Regions from separate parts of the Marinomonas rhizomae genome, predicted to be linked through region 1. Evidence: predicted binding sites of a transcription regulator. Region 1 holds the regulator's gene; the other holds the start of a gene.

Region 1 (6,054 bases):
AAATGAGCATTTTGAGTCTGTTTTTAACAAAGTATTGATGAGCACAGTAGTCGTACAACGATCTCTATAAATCTGTTATATTCACAAAGCCCCGCATCGGGGCTTTTTTTGTGTCAGCCATTTTAACAGGAAAATGTATGGAATCTTCCGTAGACCTTCAGCCAAACCAAAGATTACGGGTGGTACATTTAGCCGATCACACAGGTCGTTTGCAGGTTATTTTTCCTGAAAGCAACATGCTAGACATCTCCGCAGTCTCTCGTATTACTAAACGTCGTTTTGAGCCTGTCAGCAATTTTCAAAGCTCAGGCGATCCACTGATCAAGCCAAATAGTGTCGCGACCATACTCGAAGCCAGCATGCTACAAGATTCAACCTATTCGATACGCACTAAAGTCGATGGGCCTTATCACGACATTAACTCTATGGCACTAAAAGAGCTGTTCTCTGGTCCATTAAATCGCTTTGAAAATATTTCCATTAACACGCAGGCGATATCTCGTCCTGTCGATAATCACGAAAACGACGAAGAACAAATTCTTAAAGCACTTGGACGCTTTCAATCTATTCGTCTCAAGCAGCGCATCGAAGAAACATTAGAAATCCCCCCATTACCAGCGTCTTCACATCGTATAATACGCCTTTCAGCCGACAAGACCGCCGGCACAGATGAGTTATGCGAAGTCATTGCACTCGACCCTAGCTTAGCCGCTCAAGTCATCAGCTGGGCGTCATCCCCCTACTATGGCGCCCCTGGCTCTATAGAATCAGTAGAAGATGCGATCATCCGAGTTCTAGGCTTTGATATGGTGATGAATTTAGCGCTTGGCTTATCAATGGGTAATGCCTTTCAAACTCCAGAAGACGGCCCACGTCATTATGAAGACTTTTGGCTCGATTCCGTTTCTAACGCCGTTTTGATGGAATCCTTAGTCAAAACGATGCCGGTACAAAATCGCCCTAAACTAGGTCATGCTTATCTTGCAGGCTTATTACATAACTTTGGCTACTTGGCAATTAGCACTATTTTACCGCCGCACTTTTCGATTCTGTCTCGATACCAAGAAGCTAATGCTCATCTATCGTCTGAATTGATCGAGATGCAAATATTGCACTTTACCAAGGAACAATTAGGCTCTTGGTTGTTACGCTACTGGAGTTTGCCTGACAACATTTGGACAGCTATTCGCTACAGCAAAAAGCCTCATTATTATGGCGAACATGCCATTTTGGCGAAGTTGCTTAACGTTTCGTATCAATTACGCCATAACGACGTCATTGAACCATCCGTATTGTTAGAAGTTGGATTGACGTTAGAAGAAGCGGAAGCTTGCAGAGATGCCATCTATCAAAAATCAACAGAGCTCCACAAGATGGTCGCCTTAATTAATAAAATGAACGCCTAATTAATTATGACGTTAATGAACGCTTCTGCCGCGCAGCAATTTGACTACCGATGGTCGCCCATACACCAAATTAGTAAGGTAAAAGTACCGAAAAATTTATGGCCTTGGCTCGTCACTCAAGACTCTTTAACAGCAAAGCTTAGACGCCTAGGAACATTGACGGTTGATGTGCTTGAAGACTCTTGGGGGATCCCAACAGCAAGAGAACGAAAACGCTTAGCGTTGCGACCAAGAGAAGCGGCACGCATTCGTACTGTCTTGCTTAACGTCGATGGAAGAGCCGTTATTTATGCTCGCTCAATCATTCCGGCGAGGTCATTGAAAGGCCATTGGCGACATGTAAAGCATTTAAAAGACAAGCCATTAGGTGGCTATCTGTTTCAACATAAGGCCCTGTCTCGAAGTTGCATTGAGGTCACTCAGTTACCAAAACGCATGTTTCCAAACCAACCTAATGCTTTGTGGGCGAGACGCTCTGTGTTTCATCAGTTTGGCCCTGGAATATTGGTCAATGAAGCTTTCTTTGATGAGATCAACCAACTAAAACCGCCGTTTGGATTGTTATGAACAAACTTAAAGACTACGCAGAACTCACTCGATTCAACCGCCCTATCGGTTCATTCTTACTGATGTGGCCAACATTATGGGCGCTATGGCTGGCAGCCGATGGTATGCCTCAATGGCATTTGATCGTTATCTTTATCTTAGGCGTTTTTAGCATGCGATCTGCGGGTTGCGTGATTAATGACTACGCGGATCGAAAGGTCGATGGTCATGTTGATCGTACTAAAAACCGCCCGCTACCGTCGGGCCGAGTATCTGAAAAAGAAGCACTTGTTCTGTTTTGTGCTTTGTCGATTTTAAGCTTTGTTTTAGTACTTTTTACCGATCTGCAAACGATTTTACTGTCGTTCGTAGGCTTAGGCTTGGCTGCTCTGTATCCGTTTATGAAACGCTATACCCATCTACCCCAGTTGTTTCTTGGCTTGGCTTTTTCGTGGGCAATTCCCATGGCCTACAGTGCACAGGGAGGAGATTTAACCGATCCTGAGCTATGGATGCTGTTTGTCGCCAATTGCTTTTGGACCATTGCCTATGATACCTATTATGCAATGACAGACCGTCCAGATGACCTCAAAATAGGCATCAAATCCACCGCCATCTTATTTGGCAGATATGATTTATTCGTCATTGTTTGCCTACAAGGTCTAACCTTGTCTTTATTGACCTGGATTGGTCTACTAGCCGGATTACATTGGCTATACTTTGTATCACTCGTGGTGTGTATTGGACTCTTTTATCAGCAATTTAATCAAGCTAAAGAGCGTGATCGACAAGCTTGCTTTCGCTCATTTTTAGACAATAACCGCGTTGGTTACTGTGTTTTCATCGGTCTGGTCGCAAGCTATTTTATGTAATATGTGGCAAAGTTGTGACAATGTAACCGAATTGTCACATTAGATCGCTTTAATGAAACCGTTCCTGAGATGAGGATGAATCCTGTGACCGGTAAAAAAGTATTAATTATTGACGACGAATCTTCCATACGCGAAATGATCGCCATTGCACTTGAAATGGCGGGCTACGAGTATTTGGAAGCAGAAAACATTCAGCAAGCCCATGAAATCATTGTGGACCATCGTCCGGATTTGATTCTTGCCGATTGGATGATGCCTGGCGGTAGCGGCATTGAGCTGACTCGCAGATTGAAAAAAGACCCCACAACGGCAGAAATTCCAGTCATTATGCTGACTGCGAAAAGTGAAGAAGACAACAAAATCCAAGGTCTAGAAGTCGGCGCGGACGATTACATCACCAAGCCTTTCTCACCTCGCGAGCTCGTTGCTCGACTCAAAGCAGTATTACGCCGTGCAACGCCTCAAGGGGTTGATGAGCCAATTGAAATTGAAGGTCTTACCCTTGATCCAATTAGCCAACGCGTTACCATAGGCAGTCGTCCTTTAGACATGGGGCCGACAGAATACCGTCTACTCAAATTCCTCATGACCCACCAAGAGCGTGCCTATTCAAGAGCGCAATTGTTGGATCAAGTATGGGGAGGAAATGTCTACGTTGAAGAACGTACCGTTGATGTTCATATACGTCGTTTACGCAAAGCCATTGGTAGTACTCATGATTTCTTGATACAAACAGTACGAGGAACAGGCTACCGCTTCTCAGCAAAAAGGTCCGTATGAAAACAGTTTGGCGAAACACTATTATTACTTGGCTCGCAGGATTCGCGGCCTGTATTGTAATAGGCCTAGTAATAGGTCAGTTGTTGGGTGTTTTGCTGCTGTACGTTTTAGGTTCCCTGTACTGGCAGCTTTATCAGCTCTACCAATTCCATAATTGGCTTCGTCATTCTGGTCGTGCTGCACCACCAGAGGCCAGCGGAATTTGGGGCGAAGTATTCGATGCGGTTTATCGATTACATAAAAAACAGCGCAAATCCAAGCGTCGCATGCGCCAAGCGCTAACCCGAATAGAAAGCTCCACCACCGCCTTAAAAGAAGGCGTTATCATGGCGGATAACCAAGGCAATTTGGAATGGTGGAATAACTCGGCGGCCCACTTTCTCGGTTTAATGCGCCCCGTCGATCGCGGCCAAATCATCACCAACATTGTCCGTAGCCCAGAATTTTTCCGTTATTTTAGCCAAAAACGTTTTGGTGAGCCTTTGGTCATCAAGTCGCCTGCCAAAGATGGCGTCTATTTAGAAATCCAAACCACGCTGTACGATAAAAATGATCACCTGATTTTTGTTCGTGATGTGACGCGCTTACACTTGCTAGAACAGATGCGCAAAGACTTTGTTGCCAACGCTTCCCATGAATTAAAAACGCCGCTTACCGTTATTAAGGGCTACTTAGAAACCCTCGACATGTTCAAGGACAGTCTGCCAAAAAGCATGCAAAAAGGCATTGTTAATATGTCTGAGCAATCTGAGCGGATGGAACAACTCATCGAAGATCTGTTACTGCTTTCTCGCTTGGAGAGTAATGACAAACGCGAAGAGAACCAATGGCATAAAGTTTCAGACTTAGTACAAACCATTACCAATGCAACTACGCCAGTGTTGACGGACAAACACTCTATTAATTTGCAAATTCCCGAAGAAGCTCGCTTGTACGGCTCTTACAAAGAGCTCTATAGTGCTTTTTCCAATCTGATTTTTAACGCCATCAAATACTCACCAGATGGCGGCGAGATTGAGATCAAATGGGAGTCCAGTGAGTTTAATGGTGTGTTCTCTATAAAAGACTCTGGCATTGGCATAGAGCCAAGATACATTCCTCGACTCACAGAACGTTTCTTCCGAGTCGACAAAGGGCGAGGCTCTAAAACCGGCGGTACAGGTCTTGGCCTAGCCATCGTAAAGCATGTGCTATTACATCACGATGCCAAGCTACAAATTCGCAGTCAGCCTGGTTTTGGAAGTACGTTTTCGTGCCATTTCCCAGCGAATCGAACCAGAAATGATACGATTCCAGCGATCGCATTCAATACCGATGAAACACCGTCAACAGATCAATAATAAAAAAGGGAAGCATGACACTCATGCTTCCCTTTATAGATCATTCAAATCCAACCCAAAAAATACTTATAGAGATCTTTGCACGACGTCACGAGCGAAGGTCTTTTATAAGCTCTCAAACAATTGGCTAATAAAAGCCTCTTTCTCGCTGTCTTGATCGATCAGACTCAAGGTAACGGTTAAAAATGTCGAGTTATGTTTTTTCTCTGTCGTCGCAACGGACTGCACATAATAATTTAAGCGATTCGTCACGCCTTTATGCTCCAAATCCAATACCGATTGCCCCAATACTTGCGGCACGACGTCGTCACTCTTAATCAGCATGGTCGCTTCGGTCTTGCTAAACTGGATAACCATGCAACGGAACTGTTTGCTTTCGAAACGCACCATGGTCGGGATTTTGACATCCTTTACTGATACAACGGGCGCGTCGGGGTTGGTAAACTTAGTGGCTTTTACCGGAGCGGATTTGCCCGCTCCCATCAATACGTCTAGCGATGCTGAGCTGACGCCACCAGGAGAGACAGATTCACGAGATTTCTGTGACGTTAGTTTTTTATCAAGACCATGCTTTTTCGCAGCGGATATGACTTTATTGGCTAACTGCTCACTAGAAAACGGCTTGCCCAAATAATCCGTCACGCCAGACTGCACAGCTTCCACCACATGGCTTTTGTCACCACGGCTAGTAATCATCACAAATGGCACATCTTCTTTTTTGTATTTAGGCTGCTCTCGACACCATTTAAGCAGCTCAACACCAGTCATTTCAGGCATTTCCCAGTCACACAACACCATGTCAAACTGAGACTTTGTCAGCATTTGCTGTGCTTTTCGGCCATTTACCGCTTCTTCTATTTCCACTGCTGGAAATTGCTTTTTCAATGAGCGGCGAATCAAATCACGAGTGAAAGAAGCATCATCTACTACCAAAATTTTTAATGACATTACAAAGTTCCATTAGTGCGATCTAACAAGGCAGAAAAATCCCCATGCTCTGATCTAAAAATCGAAATCCACAAAAGTGTGGCTGCCACTACAGCAATTGGCATAACGAATAAGTTAAAGAAAGGAATCGTCAATCCGACCATTACTATCCCGCCAAATGTC
Region 2 (6,054 bases), 320 kb from region 1:
AGCCCTATTTCTATAAAATGAATCGGTAAAATAATAAATAGTTGAGTTTTGACCACGCCTGTTTTGACAATGAATAGCGGGCGAGGTTCATCTTGTGTTTTTATAGAAATGAAAGCAACGATAGGGAAAGGCTTTTACACTTTGCCAACGCCATAGAGATCAGAACATGAGGTATTCATAGGCTTGTCTGAGTCCAATGAAGATATCTTGGTCGCCACCTCTGTCTGGGTGATGCTTCTGTGCGAGCTTACGATACTGTTGCTTGATAATCGTCTTGGTAGGGTTGTTGCTGTCTATTTGCAGGGTTTTTAAGGCCGAATCTCGATTGCCCGATAAGCTTATTCCTTTGTAAAAACTATTAAGAAGGCGAGAAACTTCATCTTCATCGGTTTTTTCGTATTCTTCCCAGTCTAAGTAGTAAGCCGCTAACTTTGCATCGACGCTGTCGTTTAAACTGGTACTAGCAGACAATTGAATATCGGATGCGCTAACTAGGTGAATTCGAAGTGCACTGATGTTTAGCATCAGCTTTTCTTCTTGCCAGAGACTGCTTTGCAATTGATACAAAGCATTCATAATGAGAAAGTGCTGACGAAACAGTTGTAAATTAGGATCGTCCGCGAGCTGACTAAATTCTGTTAGCTGGATCTTTAGCTCTTTTAGTATGTCAAACTCACTCATACCATTTGGGTGGTTTTTTAGGATCGCGAGAATCGGACCAACTAAAGGATTTTTCATATCTAGCTCGTATACTTTAGGTATTTACTACAGTGTATGTGATGAACCTAAAAATGGTCAAAGTTGAGCCGGAACTTTTTTAACTTGGGTAATAGAAAGACAACGTTATGTTATGGATTGTGGGTATTGTTATCGCTCTTTTATTGTTTGTTGGGCCAAGCGCGTGGGTAAAATATACCTTAAAGCGCTACGCCACGGATCGCGAAGATTTACCTGGAACAGGCGGTGAGCTGGCGACACATTTGGTGAAACGCTTTGAACTAAATGAAGTAAAAGTAGAAGCCGCACAAGAAGGCCATGATCATTTTGACTTTGGTCAACATGCGGTTCGCCTTAGTCCGAGTGTCCTTAGTGGTCGCTCTTTAACGGCGGTTGCTGTGGCGGCTCACGAAGTAGGACATGCCATTGCCCACGAGAAGAAGCAAAAAATTTCCCACCTCAGCACTCGCTATTTGCCCTTGGCGCATTTTGCTCGACGAATCACCGCAGGTTTATTACTTGGCTGGCCCGCCTTGAGCTTGCTGCTACATATTCCCTACGCTGTGCCTTTGCATGCCTTGGTTGTTGGTTTATCCGGATTATTAGCGGTTATCGTGCAACTAGCGATATTGCCAGAAGAATGGGACGCCAGCTTCAACAAAGCACTTCCCATTTTGAGAGAAGGCAACTACATCCCACAGGAAGACCTACCCAAAGTGAAGAAAATCCTCACCGCCTGCGCCATGACCTACGTCGCTGCCGCACTTATCAAAGTACTCTTCGTATGGCGCTGGTTTAAGCGATAACTTACTTCTTCCCCCCACCTCGTAGGTCGGGATGAGGGAGGCACGACCGTGATCCGACATGTCACGTCCTCACAATACTCGAACCAAACGGCGTTTATCTTCGAAACTACCGCCTACCTCATCAAAACGCCGTTTGGTTCTTGCTCGCTTTTTACTGGTAGAAAGTAGGTAAGCGTTTTAGTATCAGTGAATAAGGATTAATGATTAGCTCAAAATAGGAATATTCATGAAATACCGAGAAAGCGATAAAGATAAAAAGCTAAGAGATTGGTTTTCAAATGACTACAGTCACGGACTTCTCAAACGAATTGAGCTAAAGAAAGGTAAGCTGCGAGGCTTGAGTGAAATGGATCTCAGCTTTGATTACCCAATTACTGCGATAGCGGGAAAAAATGGAGCCGGCAAATCAACTATTTTAGCTTTAGCTTGTTGTGCTTTCCATAACAAAAAAAAGGCATATAAGCTCAAAGATAGAAAAGCTACTTATTATACTTTTTCAGATTTTTTTATTCAGCATAGTAGCGAAATTTCTCCAGTAGGGGTTGAAATCAACTATTCTATTGCCTTTGATAGTTGGAAAAAATCACCAAGCCTACCAAACGGTTTGGGTGTTGGAGTACAAAAACGTTTTAAGAAGGAGGCTGGTAAATGGAATTACTATGCTGGTCGTGTTCATAGGACTGTTGTTTTTATTGGTATTAGCCGTGTAGTTCCTCATAGTGAAAGAAGCCAATCACGATCATACTCTAAACAGTTTTCGGAACAGGCTCCACTTGGATGGGAAGATGAAGTCAAAGATACTGTTGGCTATATCTTAGGTAAAAATTACGAATCATTGAGGTTCCTAGAACACTCCAAATATACACTACCAGTTGTGGAGGTGGCAGGAGTGAAATATTCAGGTTTGAATATGGGAGCAGGTGAAAACGCGCTATTCGAAATTTTTAGAGTTTTATATTCTGCAGGTAAGGGGGCCTTACTCGTTATTGATGAGATTGAATTAGGGCTTCATGCTGACGCTCAGCGAAAGCTAATTCAGAAGTTAAAAGAGTCCTGTATAAAACAAAAATCGCAAGTCATATGCACTACACATTCTAAGATTGTTTTCCAACAATTACCTCCCGATGGGCGTAGATATATAGAAGCGATTGGTGGTAAAACCAAAGTAACGTATTCTATTTCTCCTGAGTTTGCTATGGCAAAGATGGGAGCTAAAGAGGACGAAGAGCTAGAAATTTTCGTTGAAGATGGAGTGGCAAAGTCTCTTCTTTCTGCGTTACTACCAACAAAGCTTAGATCAAGGGTGTCAATTCGAGTGATTGGGTCTGCTGCTGCATTATCAAGACAGCTTGCGGCTGCATTCCTTAGACATCCTGAGAAATTAGTGTTGGCTATATTCGATGGCGACCAAAAAAATAAATACAATCAGCTGCTGAAGCATGCAAAAGATATGTCGGAAACAAGCAGCCCTGAGTTTGTTGAATGGTTTAAAGAAAAAGTATCTTTTTTGCCTGGAGATACTTGGCCAGAAGCTTGGATCGTTCAAAAGAACATTGAAACTTCGCAAACTTTAGCTCAGCAAGTAGATGCGGATGAGGATGAGCTATGTGAATTTTTGGAATATGGTCTTCAGGCCGGAAAACATAATGAATTTTATGAGATCGCTGAGCAATTAGGCTTCGACGAATTACATTGCATTCAAATTTTAACTTCGAATATTAAACAAAATTTCGAAACTGATTTTCGTGACATTTTTACCAAAATTGAAACTGCTTTACTTTAGATTAATAACTACATCAACTAAAGAAGAGGTCTTTAGTTGAAATAACTAAACCTTCTCAAAACCAACTGTCACAAAAAAGGCATGAAGTTCGCATAAAATCGTCTTACTATAAAAACTGACTTTTTGGTTAGTATTTTTTAATAAGAAAGATCTTTGTGAATGGAGTATTTTCATGACGTTTTTTGTTCCTAAGGGCGCGACTGTGTTCGCCTCTTCTTTGCTGTTTGCTGCGATGGCACAGGCTTCTACCATTGACCTGCGAGTCATGGAAACCACAGATATTCACATGAATTTAGTGGATTACGATTACTACGGCGATAAGCAAAGCGATGCAGTTGGCTTGTCTCGTGTGGCGACTTTGATTAAAGCTGCGCGTGGGGAAGTGACGAACTCTGTATTGGTGGATAACGGTGACTTATTACAGGGCACGCCGTTGGGTGATTATGTGGCGAAAGGTCGTGTATTGCGCTTCGGTGAAACGCACCCGGCGTTTAAAGCGATGAACTTGTTGGATTACGATGTGGGTAATATCGGTAACCACGAATTTAACTATGGCTTAGATTTTTTAATGAAAAGTTTAAGTGGCGCTAATTTCCCTTATGTTAACTCGAATGTGTATGTAGACGACGGTGACAACGATGCGTCTAACGATCAGCCGTATTTCCAGCCTTATCTGATTCAAGACAAAACCTTCGTCGATTCTGACGGCAAAGAACAAACGGTCAAAGTAGGTTACATTGGCTTTGTGCCACCACAAATTATGACGTGGGATAAAGACAATTTAACCCATAAAGTCATCGCCAAAGACATTATCGAAACCGCCAACAAATACATTCCTGAAATGAAAGCCAAAGGCGCGGATGTGATTATCGCGATTCCGCACAGTGGCATGATGAATTCCCCTTATATGAAAGGCGAAGAAAACGCGTCTTATCATCTTGCAAAAGTCGATGGTATTGATGCGATTTTGTTTGGTCACTCGCATCGAATATTCCCTGGCGACAAAGCATTAGACGCCTTTGAAGGTGTGGATGGCGAAAAAGGCACGGTATTTGGGAAACCTGCAACTATGCCCGGTTTTTGGGGTTCTCACCTTGGGGTGATTGATCTGAAACTTGAGCCTGCTGGCAATGGTTGGAAAGTCGCCGGTGGCAAAGCAGAAGTGCGCGCCATTGCGCGTCGTGAAGGCCGTAATACGGTGGCTTTGGTTGAAGCCGATGCGAGCATTAATGACGCGGTGAAAACCGAACACGAAGGTACTTTGGCTTATATGCGTCGCAAAGTGGGTGAATCCACTGCAGACATTAATAGCTTCTTTGCTCTCGTGCAAGATGATCCATCGATCCAGATCGTGAATAATGCGCAGATTTGGTACGTGGAAAATATTGTTCGTGGTACGTCTTATGAAGGTTTGCCTATCTTGTCTGCCGCAGCGCCGTTTAAGGCGGGTGGTCGCGGCGGTCCAGAGTATTATACCGATGTGCCAAAGGGTGACATTGCGTTGAAAAACGTCAGTGATTTGTACATCTATCCAAACGATTTAAAAGTCGTGAAGTTGACTGGCGAACAAGTAGTTGAGTGGTTAGAAGCGGCTGCCGGCCAGTTTAATCAAATCGATGCTAGCTCTGCTAAGTCACAAGAACTGGTAAATCAATCTTTCCCAACTTATAACTTTGATGTAATCGACGGTATCTCGTACAAGATCGATGTCACCCAGCCTGCTCGTTACAATGCGGACGGTGAGGTGGTTAATAAAGACGCACATCGCATTACCAAGGCGATGTTTAACGGTGAACCGTTAAGAATGAAAGATGAGTTCTTGGTGGCAACCAACAATTATCGTGCGGGCGGTGGTGGCCATTTCCCTAACCTTAATGGCGAGACCATTGTTATTGATGCGCCAGATAAGAACCGCGATGTGGTGGCAAATTACTTATTGAGCCAGACAACCATAAATCCAGCGGCCGACGGTAACTGGACGTTTGCGAGTTTCGGTAAAGCGAAGGTGTTGTTTACTACGTCGCCAAAAGCCAAAGAGGCAGCGAGTAAAAACATGTCCTACCAGTCTTTAGACGACAATGGTTTTGCTGTGTTTCAGATTAAATAGCTGAATTGAAATAACGGCTATTGAAATAGAGCGAAGCGCTTAAACGAAAAACGCCTGCTAGGATTTAGCAGGCGTTTTTTTATGGGCTTTTTTACTTTGTTATTAGCGCTGTTTGCTTTCAAACTCTGGGTGAATCCAAACGGGCGCATCTAAGCTTGGTAACGCTGCTTTGCCAAGAATCATGTCGGCGGCTTTTTCTGCCACCATGATGGTTGGCGCATTCAAGTTACCGTTGGTGATGGTCGGGAAAATAGACGAATCCACCACGCGAAGGCTTTCGATACCGCGCACTTGGCATTGCTCGTTCAGCACGGCCATTGGGTCGTTGTCATCGCCCATCTTACAAGTACAAGATGGATGATAAGCACTTTCGACGTTTTCTTTTACCCACTGGTCGATTTCTTCGTCGCTTTGGACGTTCATACCCGGCTGAATTTCATCGCCACGGTAATCGTCTAGTGCAGATTGTTGCAGCACTTCACGAGTTAGGCGAATCGTATCACGCCAGTCTTGTTTGTCTTGCTCGGTCGAAATGTAGTTGAACAAGATACGCGGCTTCGCCGCTGGGTTAGCAGATTCAATCCACACTTTTCCTCGGCTTTCAGGTTTGTTTGGACCAACGTGTACTTGGAAACCATGAC

Evidence for each region. The regulator PhoB, encoded in region 1, activates phosphate uptake and scavenging genes when phosphate is short. The targets are predictions, from matches to a motif close to TGTCATANNNNTGTCANA.
Region 2: KDW99_RS18625 (bifunctional 2',3'-cyclic-nucleotide 2'-phosphodiesterase/3'-nucleotidase) is a predicted target of PhoB. The motif match lies at 3,373-3,390, and genes of this name have one in related genera.

What each region holds. Positions count from the first base shown of each region.
Region 1 covers NZ_CP073343.1:4,285,981-4,292,034, forward strand. Annotated here, with positions in the region: gene KDW99_RS20070 (HDOD domain-containing protein) at 138-1,406, shown strand; gene KDW99_RS20075 (chorismate--pyruvate lyase family protein) at 1,413-1,973, shown strand; gene ubiA (4-hydroxybenzoate octaprenyltransferase) at 1,970-2,824, shown strand; gene phoB (phosphate regulon transcriptional regulator PhoB) at 2,909-3,604, shown strand; gene phoR (phosphate regulon sensor histidine kinase PhoR) at 3,601-4,944, shown strand; gene KDW99_RS20095 (response regulator) at 5,050-5,892, opposite strand; gene cysZ (sulfate transporter CysZ) at 5,892-6,054, opposite strand, start outside.
Region 2 covers NZ_CP073343.1:3,969,782-3,975,835, reverse strand. Annotated here, with positions in the region: gene KDW99_RS18640 (DNA-J related domain-containing protein) at 160-738, opposite strand; gene KDW99_RS18635 (zinc metallopeptidase) at 846-1,523, shown strand; gene KDW99_RS18630 (ATP-dependent nuclease) at 1,750-3,306, shown strand; gene KDW99_RS18625 (bifunctional 2',3'-cyclic-nucleotide 2'-phosphodiesterase/3'-nucleotidase) at 3,479-5,413, shown strand; gene betA (choline dehydrogenase) at 5,516-6,054, opposite strand, start outside.